DNA from 4 places in the Micromonospora sp. NPDC049201 genome. Region 3 is predicted to be linked to each of the others. Evidence: riboswitches for the same ligand, from Rfam matches in the RefSeq annotation. Region 3 holds a riboswitch; each other region holds the start of a gene.
What was found. A riboswitch is a leader RNA that binds a small molecule or an ion and turns the genes downstream of it on or off. The one in region 3 is predicted to bind cyclic di-AMP.

Region 1: another riboswitch for cyclic di-AMP. It lies ahead of ACZ6O5_RS20730 (coiled-coil domain-containing protein); the one in region 3 lies ahead of ACZ6O5_RS10785 (coiled-coil domain-containing protein).
Region 2: another riboswitch for cyclic di-AMP. It lies ahead of ACZ6O5_RS16510 (C39 family peptidase); the one in region 3 lies ahead of ACZ6O5_RS10785 (coiled-coil domain-containing protein).
Region 4: another riboswitch for cyclic di-AMP. It lies ahead of ACZ6O5_RS18590 (C40 family peptidase); the one in region 3 lies ahead of ACZ6O5_RS10785 (coiled-coil domain-containing protein).

What each region holds. Positions count from the first base shown of each region.
Region 1 covers NZ_JBVJHM010000009.1:122,818-126,995, forward strand. Annotated here, with positions in the region: gene ACZ6O5_RS20720 (HelD family protein) at 1-624, shown strand, start outside; gene ACZ6O5_RS20725 (cation diffusion facilitator family transporter) at 702-1,616, shown strand; cyclic di-AMP (ydaO/yuaA leader) riboswitch at 1,759-1,888, shown strand; gene ACZ6O5_RS20730 (coiled-coil domain-containing protein) at 1,894-2,973, shown strand; gene ACZ6O5_RS20735 (hypothetical protein) at 3,053-3,613, shown strand; gene ACZ6O5_RS20740 (SRPBCC family protein) at 3,507-4,019, opposite strand; gene ACZ6O5_RS20745 (STAS domain-containing protein) at 4,084-4,178, opposite strand, start outside.
Region 2 covers NZ_JBVJHM010000007.1:90,387-94,564, forward strand. Annotated here, with positions in the region: gene ACZ6O5_RS16495 (acyltransferase family protein) at 1-552, shown strand, start outside; gene ACZ6O5_RS16500 (hypothetical protein) at 667-1,068, shown strand; gene ACZ6O5_RS16505 (hypothetical protein) at 1,219-1,983, shown strand; cyclic di-AMP (ydaO/yuaA leader) riboswitch at 2,297-2,436, shown strand; gene ACZ6O5_RS16510 (C39 family peptidase) at 2,637-3,497, shown strand; partial or broken gene ACZ6O5_RS16515 (hypothetical protein) at 3,553-4,105, opposite strand.
Region 3 covers NZ_JBVJHM010000004.1:187,679-191,856, forward strand. Annotated here, with positions in the region: gene ACZ6O5_RS10775 (helix-turn-helix transcriptional regulator) at 1-265, opposite strand, end outside; gene ACZ6O5_RS10780 (carbonic anhydrase) at 436-1,089, shown strand; gene ACZ6O5_RS10785 (coiled-coil domain-containing protein) at 1,147-2,172, opposite strand; cyclic di-AMP (ydaO/yuaA leader) riboswitch at 2,177-2,307, opposite strand; gene ACZ6O5_RS10790 (YibE/F family protein) at 2,462-3,769, opposite strand; gene ACZ6O5_RS10795 (metal-sensitive transcriptional regulator) at 4,036-4,178, opposite strand, start outside.
Region 4 covers NZ_JBVJHM010000008.1:83,243-87,420, reverse strand. Annotated here, with positions in the region: gene ACZ6O5_RS18600 (pyridoxamine 5'-phosphate oxidase family protein) at 22-603, opposite strand; gene dcd (dCTP deaminase) at 682-1,260, shown strand; gene ACZ6O5_RS18590 (C40 family peptidase) at 1,331-2,365, opposite strand; cyclic di-AMP (ydaO/yuaA leader) riboswitch at 2,379-2,514, opposite strand; gene ACZ6O5_RS18585 (N-acetylmuramoyl-L-alanine amidase) at 2,745-4,178, shown strand, end outside.

The DNA.
Region 1 (4,178 bases), on a different contig from region 3:
CACGTGGTGGTGGACGAGTCGCAGGACGTCTCGCCGATGCAGTGGCGGATGGTCGGGCGGCGCGGCCGGCTGGCGTCCTGGACGGTGGTCGGCGATCCGGCGCAGACCGCCTGGACCGGCGATCCGCAGGAGCTGGACCGGGCCCGTGACCAGGCGCTGGGGCGGCGGCCCCGGCGTCGCTTCGAGCTGACCACCAACTACCGCAACTCGGCGGAGATCTTCGCCGTGGCGGCGGCGGAGATCCGTCGGCGGTATCCGGATCTGGCGCTGCCCGTCGCGGTGCGTTCCACAGGCGTGCCGCCAGTGGAGCGGACGGTGGCCGCGGCCGAGCTGCCGGCGGCCACGGTCGAGGCGGTCCGGGCGCTGCTGGCCGAGGTGGAGGGCACGGTCGGCGTGATCACGCCGGTGCCGCGCCGGGACGAGGTGGCCGGTTGGCTGGGCGACCTCGACGCGGGCCGGCTCCAGGTGGTCACCAGCCTCCAGGCCAAGGGCATGGAGTACGACGGAGTGGTGTTGGTCGCGCCGAGCGAGATCCGGGCCGACCCGGGTTCGGGTGTCCGCACGCTCTACGTCGCGCTGTCCCGGGCCACCCAGCGCCTGACCACGCTCGATCCGGTGGGCTGACGCCACAGTCACTTGCACACATAGCGATGTGAGCATAGATTGGGCCCGTCCGGGATTCGGGGCGGGAGGGTGGGTGCGTGGGCGCAGGTCATGACCACAGCGCTGCGGTGGCCAACGCGGCGCACCGGCACTCCGGTCGGCTCTGGGCGGCGTTCGCGCTGCTCGCCGTGCTGATGGTGGTCGAGGCGGTGGCCGCTGTCACGACCGGCTCGCTCGCGCTGCTCTCCGACGCCGGCCACATGTTCACCGACGTGCTCGGCATCGGCATGGCGCTCGCGGCGATCACCGCCACCCGACGCGCCCGGACCGACCCGCAACGCACGTTCGGGCTCTACCGGCTGGAGGTGCTCGCCGCGCTGGCCAACGCGGTGCTGCTCGGCGCCGTCGCGGTCTACGTCCTGATCGAGGCGGTACGCCGGTTCGGTGAGCCGCCGGAGGTGCTCGCCGGACCGATGCTGGTGGTGGCCGTGCTCGGCCTGCTCGCCAACATCGCCGCGTTCGCGCTGCTGCGCTCCGGCGCCCAGGAGAGCATCAACCTGCGCGGCGCGTACCTGGAGGTGCTGGGCGACCTGCTCGGCTCGCTCGGGGTGATCGGCGCCGCGCTGGTCATCGCGGTCACCGACTGGTGGTGGGCCGACCCGCTGGTCGCGGTGGCGATCGGCCTGTTCATCCTGCCGCGCACCTGGCGGCTCGGCCGGGCCGCGGTGCGCATCCTGGTGCAGGCCGCGCCGGAACACCTCCAAGTGACCGCCGTGCACGACCGGCTGACCGCCGTGCCCGGCGTGGCGGAGGTGCACGACCTGCACGTCTGGACGCTCACCTCCGGCATGGACGTGGCCTCGGCACACCTGACCACCGATCCGGGCGCGGAGGTCGCCACCGTGCTGGCCGCCGCCCGGGCCGCGCTGCACGAGGACTTCTCGATCGATCACGCCACGTTGCAGATCGAACCCGGAGCGTCCGCCGGCGCCTGCGGCCCAACCGGCTGGTAGTTAGGACAGACTTAAATTCGAGTGGCTATTGTTGACTTATGCCGGTTTTGCCCGGTATTCGGCTCCGGGTGGCGGAGCCGGCTCCGGGCAACGCCGGTAGGCTCGGTCGCGGCCGACCCGCAGGCGTCATCCGGCGCCGACGGAGCGGCCGTCGCCTAATCGCCCGCGGGGCGAGCCGGGGAACCACGTACGTGGGGTGCATCCGCGTCAGCGGTAGGGATCTTCCGTCCCGAACCCGTCAGCTAACCCGGTCGGCGGTTGACGGAAGGACACGTGAATGCCCCCAGTGGCACCTGTACGACGAACGGCCGCCCGGATGGCGGCCCTGCTCGTCGCGATGCTGACCCTCGGCCTCGTGACGGCACCGGTCTCCCCCGCCTCGGCGGCACCCCCGACCGGCCGGCTCGCCGCCGCGCCCGGGGACGACGACGAGGGCGGCACGCCGGCGCTGCGCGCCAAGCTCGACGCCGCCAGCAAGGGCTGGCTGGAGGCCAGGGCCGCGCTGAACCGGTCGGTGACCCGGCAGAAGCAGCTCAACGAACGACTCGTGACGATCGACGCGGAACTGACCGAGCGCAACGCCAAGGTCGGTGAGATCGCCGAGGTGGCGTACCGCACCGGCCGGATGGGCACCGCCGCGGCGCTGCTCGGCAGCACCAGCCCGGAAGGCTTCATGGACCGGGCCGCCGCCCTGGAGACGGTCGCCGCGCACGAGGACCGGACGCTGCGCGAGCTGATCACCACCCGCGACGAGGCGATCCGCACCCGTACCGCGCTCGACGGCGAGGTCCGCGAGCAACGCAAGCAGGTCACGGTGATGGCCAAGCGCAAGGAGCAGGCCGAGCAGGCGCTGGAGGAGGCCAACAACCGGCCGTCCGCCAGCAGCGGCGGCGGCAGCGGCGGGATCCGGGGCACCTCCACCGCGAACGCGAAGCCGGCCAAGCGCAACTCCGACGGCTCCTGGCCGGCCGAGTCGTGCAGCGTCAACGACCCGACGCCGGCCAGCGGCTGCATCACCCCGCGTACGCTGCACGCGCTGCAACAGGCCCAGGCCGCCGGCTTCACCCGGTACGTCTCCTGCCACCGGCCCAGCGGCTCCGGCGAGCACCCGAAGGGTCGGGCCTGCGACTTCGCGGCCCAGAAGAGCGGCTTCGGCGGCGTGGCCAGCGGCGGCGACCGGACGTACGGCAACAACCTGGCCGCGTACTTCGTGCGCAACGCCGACCCGCTCGCCGTGCTCTACGTGATCTGGTTCAAGCAGATCTGGCTGCCCAGCAGCGGCTGGAAGTCGTACAGCGGGGGCAACGGCGACCCGTCCAGCGACCACACCAACCACGTGCACCTGTCGGTCTACTGAGCACTACGCCCCACGACGTACACCGGGTGTCGTCGCGCGGCCCACGACGTGGGCCGCGCGACGGGGCGACGATCGGGACATGAGACGACTCTCCCCCGCCGGCCGCAAGGCGCTGCTCACCGCGCACCTGGCCACCTCGCTGGGCTGGCTCGGCACCGACCTGACGCTGCTCGCGCTCGGCGTCGCCGGGCTGCGGGGCGCCGACCCCGACGTGGTCTACCCGGCGGCGGCGCTGCTGGTCACCTGGCTGTTCGCACCGCTGAGCGTGGCGGTCTGGCTGATCGGGACCGCCAGTGCCCTGCTCACTCCGTGGGGCCTGCTGCGCTGGCGATGGGTGCTGGTGAAGTTCGCGCTCACCACCGTCATGCTCGGCCTGGTGCTGCTCCTGCTGACCCCCCGGATCCGGCACCTCGGCGCGCTCGCCGGGGCAGCCGACGCGCACCTGCGGGTCGACCTGGTGGTGCCGCCGGCCGTCTCCACCACGCTGCTGCTGATCGCCACCGTGCTGTCCGTCTGGAAGCCGTGGGGGCGGATCAGGCGGGCCGGCCCTCCAGCGTCGCGCCGAGGCGGGCGGCGAGGCCCAGGTGAGCGGCCCGTGCCTGGCGGAACGCGTAACCGAACAGCGGCGCCGGCGCGGTGAGCGTGATCTCCACGTCGATCCGCACCACGCCGTCGGGCTCGTCGCGCAGCCGGGTGTGGTTACGCACCGTCGTCGCCGGCTGCTGCCGGGCGACGGTGACCACCTCGTCCTCGGTGGCGACCAGCACGTCCGCCTGGTAGGTGACCGGGAAGTGCAGGGGACCGAGCTCCAGCCGGTCGGTGATCGCGAAGCTGGCCAGCGCGCCCGGCCGGGGCGGCAACTGCCGGACCCGCACGATCAGCGGATGCAGCTCGCCCTGCCGGCTCAGGTCGCCGAGCAGGGCCACCGCGTCCGCCCGGCTGCACCGGGCCTGCACGGTGTAGCTGAAGCTGTCGCTGCTCTGCAACCGGTCCCCCTCGCCGTCGTGGGTCCGGACGATCGTCCCGTACCGGGGCCGGCCTGGCAACGGGTCGAAGGTCCCCCGGCCGGCGAGGGGCCGGACGCAGGATCGGTGCGCGGGCGGGTGGCGCTCAGGCGCCGGGGAGCACCTCGGGAGCCTCGTCGGCGAACCAGGGCTCCGGCGCGCCGAAGAGACCGAGCAGGCCGGTCACCCAGAGCTGCCGGT
Region 2 (4,178 bases), on a different contig from region 3:
ATGCGCCGCAACCGCTGGCGTGGCCCCGGGCTGACCACCGCCGGCCTGGCCTTCGTCGCCACCTGGGCGGTCGCCGCGCTGTGGATCCGGGCCGAGTTCTGGGCGGCGTTGCTCGCCGTCGCGTACCTGCTGGTCATCACCGCGGCGGCGGACGCCGACGTGCGGGGTCGGCGGACCCCGTGGCGGTCCCGGCCGATGCGCTGGCTCGGTGAGGTCTCGTTCGCGTTCTACCTGGTCCACGTGTTGGTCATGGTGACCGTGCTGCGGCTCACCGGTGACTGGGGGACCGGGCTGCCCGGGTGGCGGGGCCCGCTCGCGGTGCTCGGCTTCCTGCTGCTCACCCTGGCGCTCGCCGCCGTGCTGCACCGCTGGGTGGAGGAGCCGATGATGCGCCGCCTCGGCCCGTCGCGCCGGGCCCGCGGCGGTCCGGCCGCCGCCGCGCCGGCACCGGGCGTGCCCGCACCGCGCGCGGCCGTCGACGACACCGGCGCGGCGTCCGCCGGGGAGCCGGACCCGTCGATCGAGTACGCCGGGCGGCGCCGGCCGGACTGAGCGGTCCACCCTGGTCAACGGCGTCGCGACACGCCGGGCGACGATGCGCTGTGCCCGGATCGGCGGTATTTTGTTCCCGTGGCTCCGATTGCGCTCACCTGTCCCGTGTGGTGGGTGGCGCGCTGGGTCGCACGGATGCTGGCCAGCCTGGCCGTGGTCGTCGCCTGTTCGCTGGGCGCCGCCACGCTGCCGACCGGCGTGTCCCCGATCGCACCCGCGGCGGCCGGCCCGGTCGCCGGATTGCGGGCCGACGTCGACGCCGAACGGCCGAACGGCAGTGTCGCCGAGCGGCAGGTCGACACCGCCGCCGAGCGGCAGGGCGTCATCGTCGCCGAGCGGCAGGGCGTCGCCGTCGCCGAGCGGCAGGGCGTCCTCGCCTTCGATCGGCAGCGGAGCCGCGTCGGCGTTCCCGAGCCGCAGCCGGTGGGCGATGTCCCGCCTCCGACCGGGCGGCACCCGTTCCCGGTCGGCCAGCCGCCGGCTCCGGCCGGCCCGCGGGCCCCGCCCGCCCGCTGACCCGCCCCGGGCCCGGCCCGTGACCGCGCCCACCGAACCTCACCCCGCAACGCCCCCTCGGCGGCCCGGCGGCGCCCGAACTCCGGCCGCGCCCCGCCCCCGACCGGCCGTGCGGGGTTACCCGCCACTGTCTCCCGTGAGGTGCCGACCATGTCGCAGACCGTTCTCCTCAATTTCCTCACCGCCGTCCCCGAGGCCGCCGCCATCTGGTCGGCGCTGACCGTGCTCGCCCTCGTCCTGCTCGCCGTGCTGGTCGCGCGACCGGAACGGGACGGCGCGGGGGAGCCGGCACCCGAACCGGTCGACGCGGAGGCGCTCCACCGCGCCGACCTGGCCCGGTACGCCGACGAGGTGGCGGTGGCCGCCGCCGGGGCCGCGCAGACCGCCCGTCGCCGTCGCGAGCAGTGGCTGGCCGCCCAGAGCGAGGCCGACCGGGCCTGGACGGCCTACGACGAGGCGGACGCCGCCGCCCGCCGCCTGGCCGGCGCCGGCGCGCTGCCCGCCCCGCACACCCCCCGCACCCCCGCCGAGTACGCGGCGCGCGAACGCTGGCTGCACCACGCCGCCATGACGGCGCACTGGCGGGGGGAGCTGACCGCCCGCCAGCTCGCCGACGTGCTCGCCCACCGCAACGGGTGGGACCCGCGGCGGCACCCGGCCGAGCAGGAGATCGTGCTGGCCCGGACCGTCCGCGACGGGCGGCGGGCCGGCTGGGAGACGGCCGCCGAGCGGGAACGCCTGGCGTGGCGGGACGCCGAACTGGCCGCCGAGGCGGCCCGGACGCTCGCCGCCGAGGCGTACGCGGCCACCACGGCGCTGTGGCCGGTGCCCACGTCCCGCGTCTCGACGGCGAGCCGCGTCCCGGTCCCGTCGGCGGTGCGGGGGGCCCGGTGGCGTCCGGCCCGCGTCGGCTGAGCGGCCCAGGGGAGCACGTCGACCGAATCGTTACCCGAAACCGGTGAGGCCGGTCACCGGTGCCGTCCGCCGGCGGCCGTCCGGCTCGATGGCCCCTGCTGCGCCCGCTGCCCGATTCTTCGTCGGCCGGATGTCCGCTTCCTGCCGTGCGGCGCCGACGTGGCCGCTTGTCCCATTGAGGGAGGTCGGTGACCGGCTGTTCCGAATCCGTAGTCGTCGAAGACGTTTACGCAGGTGGGAGCGCTTGGCAGGGCGTGTACCCACCGGTAGTGTCGGCGCGTCCGGTGCGGTTCCCGATCGCAGATGGCGACGCCGCGCCGACCCGCCTAATCGTGCATACGAACCGGGGACCCAACGCAACACCGGGGTGAATCCGCGAGCCCACGGCCGCGGTAGGGCGTACTTCCCGCCCGAATCCGTCAGCTAACCCGGTCGGCGGCCACGGAAGGAGTTCCATTCCCGTGCCCACCACCCCCCGAACGTCTCCCCGCCTCCACGGCCCCGGGGTGCCGGCGCTCGCCTGACGCGACGCGCTTCCGACCCCGTCCCGCCCGGCATCCGGGCGACTTCCCGCGGCCGTCCCGCCCGCCAGCGCGTGTGAGTTCCTCCACGCGCGGGGTCGGCGCGTGCCGCCCACCCCGTGGAGGAAACCCGTGAAGTACCACCTGAAGCGCCACCTGCGTCGCCTCGCGACCGAGCGTCCGTACCAGATCATCGCCGGTTCGGCGGCGGCCCTCGTGCTGGCCGGCGGCACCGGCGCCGCGCTGACCGCCACCGACGACGCGCCGACCCGGCAGGAGAACACCGCCGCGGTGGCGGAACTCGGCTCCCGCCTCGGCGACACCGCCAGCCGCAGCGAGGCGCGCATCGCCGTCCCGTCGCCGAGCGCGTCGCCCAGCGCCTCGCCGAGCGCGTCGCCGCGCCGCTCGCCCAGCGCCTCGCTCACGGCCTCGCCGTCGGCGAAGGTCGCCGACCCGGACACCACCCGCAAGGCCACGCCGAAGCCGCCGTCGAGCAAGGTGCTCGACTACGACTACCAGGCGCAGACCACCTACTACTACTGCGGCCCGGCCGCGGTGCGGAACGCGCTCAGTGCCACCGGCATCGAGCGCAGCCAGGACACGCTCGCCGTCGCGCTCGGTACCACCGAGATGGGCACCAACTCGGCCGAGGACACCACCCGGGTGCTCAATCAGCAGGTCAAGGGCGACCCGTACCGGACCCGTATGATCCCCGGCACGGCCACCAAGGCGCAGATCGACCGGCTCCAGGCCGACGTGGTCAACGCGGTCCGCAACGGCCGGGCGGTGGTCTCGAACGTCGTCGGGGACACCACCGACACCAACGGCGGCTGGCACTCGTTCCCGGGCGGCCACTACATCGCCGTGGTCGGCTACCAGAACGACGGCCGGACCGTACGGATCGCCGACTCGGCCGACCCGTCGCTGCCGGCGTACTGGATCAGCACCATCGACCTGGCGAACTGGATGGCCACGCGCGGCTACTCCGCCTGAGCAGTACGCGTCGAAGGCCGGCACCCCTGTCCGGGGTGCCGGCCTTCGTGGCGTCTTAGCTGTTCCAGTGCTTGTTGACCAGGTCGGTGGCCTGCTTCTCCCACTGGGCGTACGCGTCCGGGTAGGCCGACACCTGCACCGTCTGGGCGGCCTTGGTCACCGGCATGTCCTGCCAGCCGTCGACCTGCTTCAGCCCCTTCAGGAACGCAAGTGTCGAGTACTCGGGGTCGGTGATCTGCTCCGGCGTGCCCCAACCCGAGGACGGACGCTGCTGGAACAGACCCAGCGAGTCGTGGTCGTTACGGTCGCCGAGGTGGCCCAGGTTCTCCAGCTTCGACTCCTGCAACGCCGTCGCGATCGAGACCACCGCCGCCCGCTCCGGCAGCCCGGCCTTCTTCGTCGCCGCGATGATCGCCTTGACGTTGGCCGTCTGCTCGTCGTTGAGGCTGATCGTGGACTGCTCACCCTGCACACTCGCGACCGCGATCGGCTTGCTGGCGGTGGCGGCGTGCGCGGACTCGACGTGACCGGCGATCGGACCGGCAAACACCACCGGTGAAAGCCAGACCAGCAATACCCAGCACACTCTTACGCAGCATCGTGTTCATGGCGAGGGCTCCATTCGGGGGTCAACGCACCGGGGGTGCGGGCACCGTCAGGCGCACAAGAAAGTCTTGGCTG
Region 3 (4,178 bases):
CGGCGGGGTGCCGGAAGCGGCCGTTCGGGTTGATCGTGTACTCGTTGCGCCTACCCACCCGGGTGCGGTGCAGGTAGCCGCCGGCCTCCAGGTCGGCGACGATCGCCTGGGCCGCCCGCTCGGTGACGCCCACCTCGTCCGCCACGTCCCGCAGCCGCGCCGTGGGGTTGCGCGCGATGGCCAGCAGCACGTGCCCGTGGTTGGTGAGGAAGGTCCAGTGCCGGCGGCTCCCGTCCTCGCCTGGTGTGGTCGCCATGGTGGTCATCGTATGGCGTGGCGGGCGACTGCCCGGACCCGGAGCAGGTCGAGTCATAACGCATGAAACGCGTATCACGAAATCTTGACGTGCCATCGGTCTCGTGTGACGGTGGGTCGCGAGGCCGACACCGCCGACCGCCGGCCTGGTCGTTCCGCCCGAGGACGAGGTGAGCAGCGATGATCCCGAGCACTCCCGACGAGGCACTCGCCGAACTGCGGGCCGGTAACCACCGGTTCGTCACCGGCGTGCCGCAGCATCCGAACCAGGACGCCGGGCACCGGGCCGCGGTCGCCGAGGGCCAGCACCCGTTCGCGGTGATCGTCGGCTGCTCCGACTCCCGGCTCGCCGCCGAGATCATCTTCGACCGCGGTCTCGGCGACCTCTTCGTGGTGCGTACCGCCGGGCACACCGCCGGCCCCGAGGTGCTCGGCAGCGTCGAGTACGCGGTGACCGTGCTCGGCACGCCGCTCGTGGTGGTGCTCGGCCACGACTCGTGCGGCGCGGTCCAGGCGGCCCGCGAGGCGGTCCGCACCGGCTCCGCGCCGGCCGGGCACCTGGGCGCGGTGGTGGACGCCGTCTCGCCCAGCCTGCTCCGGGCCGCCCGGCAGGAGGTCACGGACCTCGACGGCATCATCGACATCCACATCGCGCAGACCGTGGAGACGCTGCTGGCCCGCTCGACGGTGCTCGCCGAGCGGGTGGCCGCCGGAGCGTGCGCGGTGGCCGGCATGTCGTACCGGCTCAGTGGCGGCGAGGTGCGGACGGTGGCGCAGTCCTCGGCCCCGGTGCCCGCGCCGGCCGCACCGGTGGACCCGGCGCTCGCCGGCTGACCACCCCCCGGACACACGGAAGGGGCCGCCCGGAGGCGGCCCCTTCTCGCGTACGCGTCAGAGCAGTGACATGTGCACGTGGTCGGTGTGGTTCGAGGGGCCGCTGTAGGAACTCCAGCCGGTCGCCGGGAACCAGATCTGCCGGTTCCAGATCACGTAGTAGATGCCCAACCGGTCGGCGTTACGGATGAGGAAGGCGGCCACCTCGTTGCCGTACCGGCGGGTGTCGTTGTTGTGCCACGGCGAGAAGCCGCTGTTCTGCAACGACCAGTCGCACGCCTTGCCCTTGGGGTGCTCCCACGGCCCGCCGGGGCGGTAGCAGCCCACGAAGCGGTTGAAGCCGGCGCGCTTGACCTCCTTGTACGCGTGCAGCGTGCGCGGCGTGACGCAGCCGGAGGTGGTCGGGTCGTTCTCGCTGCACGACTCGGACTTCCACCCGCCGTCGGCGGTGCGGCCGGGGCCGATCTTGGCAACCGGCGAGGTGGCCGAGACCAGGCCGCCGGTGAAGTCCAGCCCGCCGACCAGCTTCAGCGCCTTCTGCGCCTCGACCTTCTCGCGGGCCATCGCGTTCGTCTGCTTCTCCTGCTCGCGCACCTCGGCGTCGAGCGCGATCTTGGCCTGCTCGGCGCGCGTCTTCACCGCGTTGATGGCGGCGAGCCGCTGCCCGTTGAACAGGTTGAGTTCGTCCAGGGCGCTGGCCCGGCGGACGAACGAGTCGGGCGAGTCGCTCTCCAGCAGCATCGCCATCGCACCGACCCGACCGGTGCGGTAGGACTGCGCGGCGATCTCGGTGACCTGCGGGCTGAGCGCGTCGAGCTCGTTCTGCGCCGCCTTCACCTCGAGCGCGAGCTTGAGCTGCCGCTTGCGCGACGTGTCCAGCTTGGACTTGGCCTGGAGATAGGCCCGGTTGGCGGCGGTGACGGCCTCGCTGATCAGCGGTGGGTCGTCGTCCTCCGAGTGCCCCGAGGGGTTGGGGGCGGCGGTGTGCGGGGCTGCCGACGCCGGGGTTGGCCCGACCAGCACGGCGAGCGCGGCGAGCACGGCCACCACGGGTGTCAAGCAGCGGCGCAGGGGTGCCGTCACAGTGTTCCCTTCCGTCGGCCGCCGACCGGGTTAGCTGACGGGTTCGGGACGGAAGCGGCCCCTACCGCTGACGCGGATTCACCCCATGTACCTGGTTCCCCGGCTCGCCCGGAGGCGATTGGGCGGCGGCACCGCAGGCGCGGGTGCGCGCCTTCGGCGGTGACCGGCAGCGAGGTTACCCGAGATGTCGACCGGGGATCTACGCCCGGAAGCCGACCAATCGCGAGAATTCGACATTGCCCAGCGTGACCAGCATCGCGTTTCTCGCCCGCCGTCACGCTGCGGAGTGTCACCATGCGACATCCGTACTTCCCCGGCGGCCGGGCCACCGTTCGGCCGGCGTTCCGCCGAGCGCCTCCAGCGCCTCGCCGCGGGCCGCCGGGGGCCGGTCCGGCGGTGGTGACGACGCCCCGGCCGCCGGCCCGCGCCGTCCGGCGGTGGCCACGACCGCGGCCAGCGCGGTGGTGAGCGGTACGGCGGCGATCAGACCGAGCGTCGCCACCGCGCTGCGGACGATCTCCTGGGCCAGGAACTCGCTGGTGAGGATCTCGCTCACCGGCCGGGAGTCGGCCACCAGCAGGAGCAGCAGCGGCAGCGAGGCGCCCGCGTACGCCAGCACGATGGTGTTGACAGTGGACGCGATGTGCGCCCGGCCCACCCGGGTGGCCGCCCGGTAGAGCTGCCGCCGGGACAGGTCGGGGTTGGCGTGCGCCAGCTCGGTGACGGTGGCCGCCTGGGTGACCGTGACGTCGTCCAACACGCCCAGCGAGCCGATGATGATGCCGGCCAGCAGCAGCCCGTGCAGGTCCACGCCGCCCTGGAACATGGAGAGCGTGGTGGCGTCCTCGCTGCCGAAGCCGGTCAGGTGGGTGGCGGCGGTGGCGAGCGTGCCCAGCACGCCGGTGACCACCAGGCTGCCGAGCGTGCCGAGCACCGCCACCGACGTCTGCGCGCTGATCCCGTGGGTCAGGTAGAGCACCACGAACATGATCAGCGCGGCGCCGACGATCGCCACCGGCAGCGGGGACCGGCCGGCGCCGATTCCGGGCAGCACGAAGCCGAGCAGGATGGCGAAGCTCGCCACCAGGCCACCCAACGCGGCCAGCCCGCGCCAGCGCCCGAACGCCACGATCGCGGCGGCGAAGAGCGCCACCAGCCAGATCAACGGCGTGGCGCGCTGGTGCTCGGCGATGTTGTACGCCTTCACCGACGGGTCGGCCGGGTCGGTCAGCTCGACCAGGATCACCTCGTCGCCGACCTCGACGCGCGGCGCCCCGGGCCCGGCCGGGATCGGCGTCTCGACCTGCCGGCCGGCGTCCGGGCCCTGCTCCGCGGCGACCGTCACGGTGCCGCACCGGCCGCCGCCACCCTCGGGGGCCTCCGGGGTCGGTGGGCAGGGCTCGGTCACCACCCGGGTCACCGTGCCGTGGTGGCGTGGCACGTTCTCGGCTTCGGCCGGCTCCGGGCCGCCGCCCCGGGGCCAGAGCACCAGCGCCGCGAGCACGGTGAGCACGAAGAGCGGCACCACGGTCGCGAGCAGGAGCCGGCGTACGCCCGGCGGCGCGGCGGGGGCGGGACGGGTGTGGTCGGCGCCCACGGCGGCTCTCCCTACGGGTCGCGGCGCACCGGTTCACCGGCCCGGTCGTCCACCCGGCCGGCGCGGACGCGTCCTGCCACGCCCGGGCTCGCCGCCCGGGTCATGGTAGCCACCCCACCTGCGCGATCTTGCAGTTGCGGCCCCGGCAAACGGCGCGAACAGGGCGCTTCGAGGGCCGCAACTGCAAGATCGGCGGGGCGGGGGCGGGGAGGGGCGGGGCGGGGGCGGGGAGGGGCGGGGTGGGGCGGGGTGGGGTGGGGAGGGGGTCAGCCGCGTTTCATGAGGCGGCCTACGGCGGCCATCATCTCGGTTGCCATCTCGTCGGCTCGGCCCTCGGCGGCGCCCTCGTGCATGCAGTGTCGGGCGTGGCCGTCGAGCAGGCCCAGCGCGACCTTGTCCAGCGCGGCCT
Region 4 (4,178 bases), on a different contig from region 3:
CCGTCGTTTTTCCGGGCCCGGTCAGGCGGCCGGCCGGCGGGTGTCGAAGCCGTGCCGACCACGGCGGCCGTCCGGGACGAGCGCGTCACGCCGGGCCGCGACCAGGGGTGGCGACACCGGAGTGGCGGACGCGGGTGCGACCTCCCCCGGGTCGAGCCAGAGCCGCATCTCCGGGCGGCCGGCACCGATCTGGGTGACCGGGTCCCGGCGGGTCAGCATCGCCACGTCGACGGAGAACTCGAACAGGCGCCAGTCACCCTGCGGCGCCGCCCGGCCGATCCGGGTCAGCCGGTCCACCGTCGCCGGATCGGTCACCGGCCGGGCCCGACCGGCCAGGTAGGCCTCGTCGTCGCTCTCCTCCGGCGGGAAGGAGTGCAGCGCGTAACGGCCGTCGCGTTCGAGGTCGCGGCGCTTCGGCGAGTCGATGACGAAGCACCAGAGGCCGTCGTCGGTGATCAGCGGTGAGACCGGGTGCACCCGTGGGCCACCGTCGGCGCGGACCGTGGCGAGATAGCCGAAGCCCGGCCCGTACTGCTGCATCAGAAGGCGGATCTCGGCCGCGAGTCGGGGTTCGTCGGCGGCGAATTCGGACCAGGAAGCCATGCCGACAGTCTATCGAACACGTGTACGAAGAAGTAGTCCGACACGCTGTTCACCACCGTCTGTCGCTAGAGTGTTCCGATGCTGCTCTCCGACCGCGACCTGGTCTCCGAGATCAAGGCGGGCACGCTCGCGCTGGAGCCCTTCGAGCCCACGCTGGTGCAGCCATCCAGCATCGACGTACGCCTGGACCGGCTGTTCCGGGTCTTCAACAACCATCTCTACACGCACATCGACCCGTCGGTGCAGCAGGACGACCTGACGTCGATGGTGGAGGTCCCCGAGGGGGAGCCGTTCGTGCTGCACCCGGGCGAGTTCGTGCTCGCCTCCACGCTCGAGGTGATCTCGCTGGGCGAGGAGTTGGCCGGCCGACTGGAGGGCAAGTCGTCGCTGGGGCGGCTCGGTCTGCTCACCCACTCCACGGCCGGCTTCATCGACCCGGGCTTCTCCGGCCACGTCACGCTGGAGCTGTCCAACGTGGCGAATCTGCCGATCACGCTCTGGCCGGGCATGAAGATCGGCCAGCTCTGCATCTTCCGGCTCTCGTCGCCGGCCGAGCACCCGTACGGCTCGGCCGTCTACGGCTCGCGCTACCAGGGTCAGCGCGGCCCGACGCCGAGCCGGTCCTGGCAGAGCTGGCGCACCTGGCCGACCCGCTGACGCCGAGTTTGGTTGTTAGGAGGGGCCCCTGTTATGCGGAATGCGTTAACAGGGGGCCCCTCCTTACACCTCAGCCGGGGCGGCCGTAGCTGTTGATGTCGCCGTCGTCGACGCGCTTCATGGTGATGGGCTTGCCGGACTGGGAGGCGTGCACGACCCAGCCGTCCCCGACGTACATGCCCACGTGGTGCAGGTCGCCGTAGTAGAAGACCAGGTCACCGGCGCGCAGCTCGGCGCGGCTGACCCGCCTCGTCACGTCGTGCTGCTGGCGGGCGTTGTGCGGCAGCGAGACCCCGGCCTTCGCCCAGGCGGCCATGGTCAGGCCCGAGCAGTCGAAGTGGTCCGGGCCGGCCGCGCCCCACACGTAGATCTTGCCGATCTGGGCGCAGGCGAACTTGACCGCCACCCCGGCCGCGCCGCCCGGGTATCCGGCGGGACAGGGAGCCGGGCGCAGCGGGCCGCCGCCACCGTTGCCGTACACCTTGAGCCGTAGCTTCTGGAGCTTGGCGATCTCGGCGTCGATCTGCTTCTTCTTCGCCGCGAGCTGCGCCTCGGTGCGACTCAGGTCGGCGACCATCGCGTCCAGCGGCTTCTTCTTCGCCGCCAGCTCGTCGCGCAGCGCGGCGATGTCGCGGACCTGCTCCTGCTGGTGGTGCGCGAAGCGGTCGAGCATTTCCAGGCCGGCGACCAGCTCACTCGGCGAACGGCTGCCCAGCAGCGCGTTGACGGTGGAGAGGTTGTCGCCCTTGTACGCGTCGGCGGCGAGCCCGCCGACCTGGCCGAGCGCGGCGTCCACCCGGGCCTGGAGCGGGGCGATCTGCTTGCCGAGCGCGTCGGCCTGCTTGCGGCGCACCGCGAGCTGCCCGCGGACGGCGTTGACCTGTTCGATGACGGGTTCGAGCTTGTTCCAGTCGCGGTCGATCTGGGCCTCGATCTCGGCGACCGAGGGTTCCGCGTGCGCCGCCGTCGCGCCACCGGTCAGGACGACCGCGGCGCCGACCAGGGCGGCAAGTGTGGTGGTGAAGCGGGACCAGCGGAAACGCGGCACGACGGCGGACCGGTCGACCGACCGGCTCGACGTCGGCCGCGGGGCATGGTGGGCCACCGGGCGTCCGTACTCCTTCTGCCTGACCGCCTACCGGGTTAGCTGACGGGTTCGGGCGGGAAGGGAAGCGCCCTACCGCAGTGGCTGCGGATTCACCCCAGGAACCTGGGTCCCCGGTTCGCCCGTGGGCGACTCGGCGGTGTCGGGCCGTCACCGACCGGGTTGGACGGTGAAGATGCGGCCGACGATTGACCAGAGTAAAGATTCCCGTTACCAATCCGCAACCCGAACGACCGTGACACTCCGTACCTGATACGGCGGGCGAACGCGAATGGAGATTTTCTTCGCATCGGATTGCCTCCTGGAAAGGTATTGACCCCACGGGGGGCTGGCGTGAGGGTGGGAACGCAGTGACCCCCATCCCTGTCCAGGAGGTTCGATGCACCTCTCAGCCCCGCCGTCGAGCAGACGGATCCTGCTCGCCGCCGCCGTGGCGACGGCCACCGCGCTGGCCACCACCGGCCCGGTGAGCGCCGCGCCGCAGGCGGCCCAGCCCACCGGCGACCGCCAGCAGCAGTACGCTGCCGCGGCGGCCGAGTACGGCGTACCGCAGAACGTGCTGCTCGGTGTCTCCTACCTGGAGTCGAGGTGGGACACCCACCCGGGCCAGCCCAGCACCAGCGGCGGCTACGGCCCGATGCACCTGACCGACGCCGCGCACATCCTGGCCACGCCGGGCAGCGCGCACGTCGACGAGGACGAGGACCCGCGCGGCGACGACAGCCGCCCGCTTCGGCTTGACCCGGCCACCGCCGCCGCGCCGACCCGGGAGACGCCGCTGCCGACCGCCTCGCTCCAGACGCTCGACGCCGCCGCCACGCTCACCGGGCTGGACGCGCAGACCCTGCGCACCGACCCGGCGGCGAACATCCGCGGTGGCGCGGCGCTGCTGGCGTCGTACCAGAAGGCACTGGGTGGGCCGGTCGGCGCCGGCAGCGACGTCGCGGCCTGGTACGGCGCGGTGGCCCGCTACTCCGGCGCGGACACGTCCGACGCGGCGGCGGCCTTCGCCGACGAGGTCTACGACCAGCTCGGCCAGGGCGCGGCCCGGACCACCGATGACGGGCAACGGGTCACGCTGGCCGCCACCGCCGCGCAGCCGGACCGGGCCGGACTGGCCCGGCTCGGGCTGCGCCACGCCGCGCGGCCGGACGGGCTGGAGTGCCCGGTGCGGCTGGCCTGCGAGTGGATTCCCGCCCCCTACGAGCAGCTCAGCGCCGACCCGGGCGACTACGGCAACCACGACCTGGGCGACCGGCCGAAGCAGCAGAAGATCGAATACATCGTCATCCACGACACCGAGGGCTACTTCGCCCCCAGCGTCGACCTGGTGAAACGTGCCGACTACCTGGGCTGGCACTACACGCTGCGGTCGGTGGACGGCTACGTCGCGCAGCACATCAAGGCCAAGGACGTCGGCTGGCACGCCGGCAACTGGTACGTCAACGCCAAGTCCATCGGCCTGGAGCACGAGGGCTTCGCCGGGCAGGGCACCTGGTACACCGAGGCGATGTACCGCAGCTCGGCCAAGCTGGTCCGCTACCTGGCGCAGAAGTTCGGCATCCCGATGGACCGGCAGCACATCATCGGCCACGACAACGTGCCCGGCATCACCGCCGCGAACGTGCGGGGCATGCACTGGGACCCGGGCCCCTACTGGGACTGGTCGCACTACTTCGACCTGATGAAGGCGCCGTTCCGGACCACCGGCACGTCGCGTACCGGGCTGGTCACCATCGACCCGGACTTCGCCACCAACCGGCCCGCGTTCGTCGGCTGCAACCAGCAGCCGCCGGGCGTCCCGACGCCCACC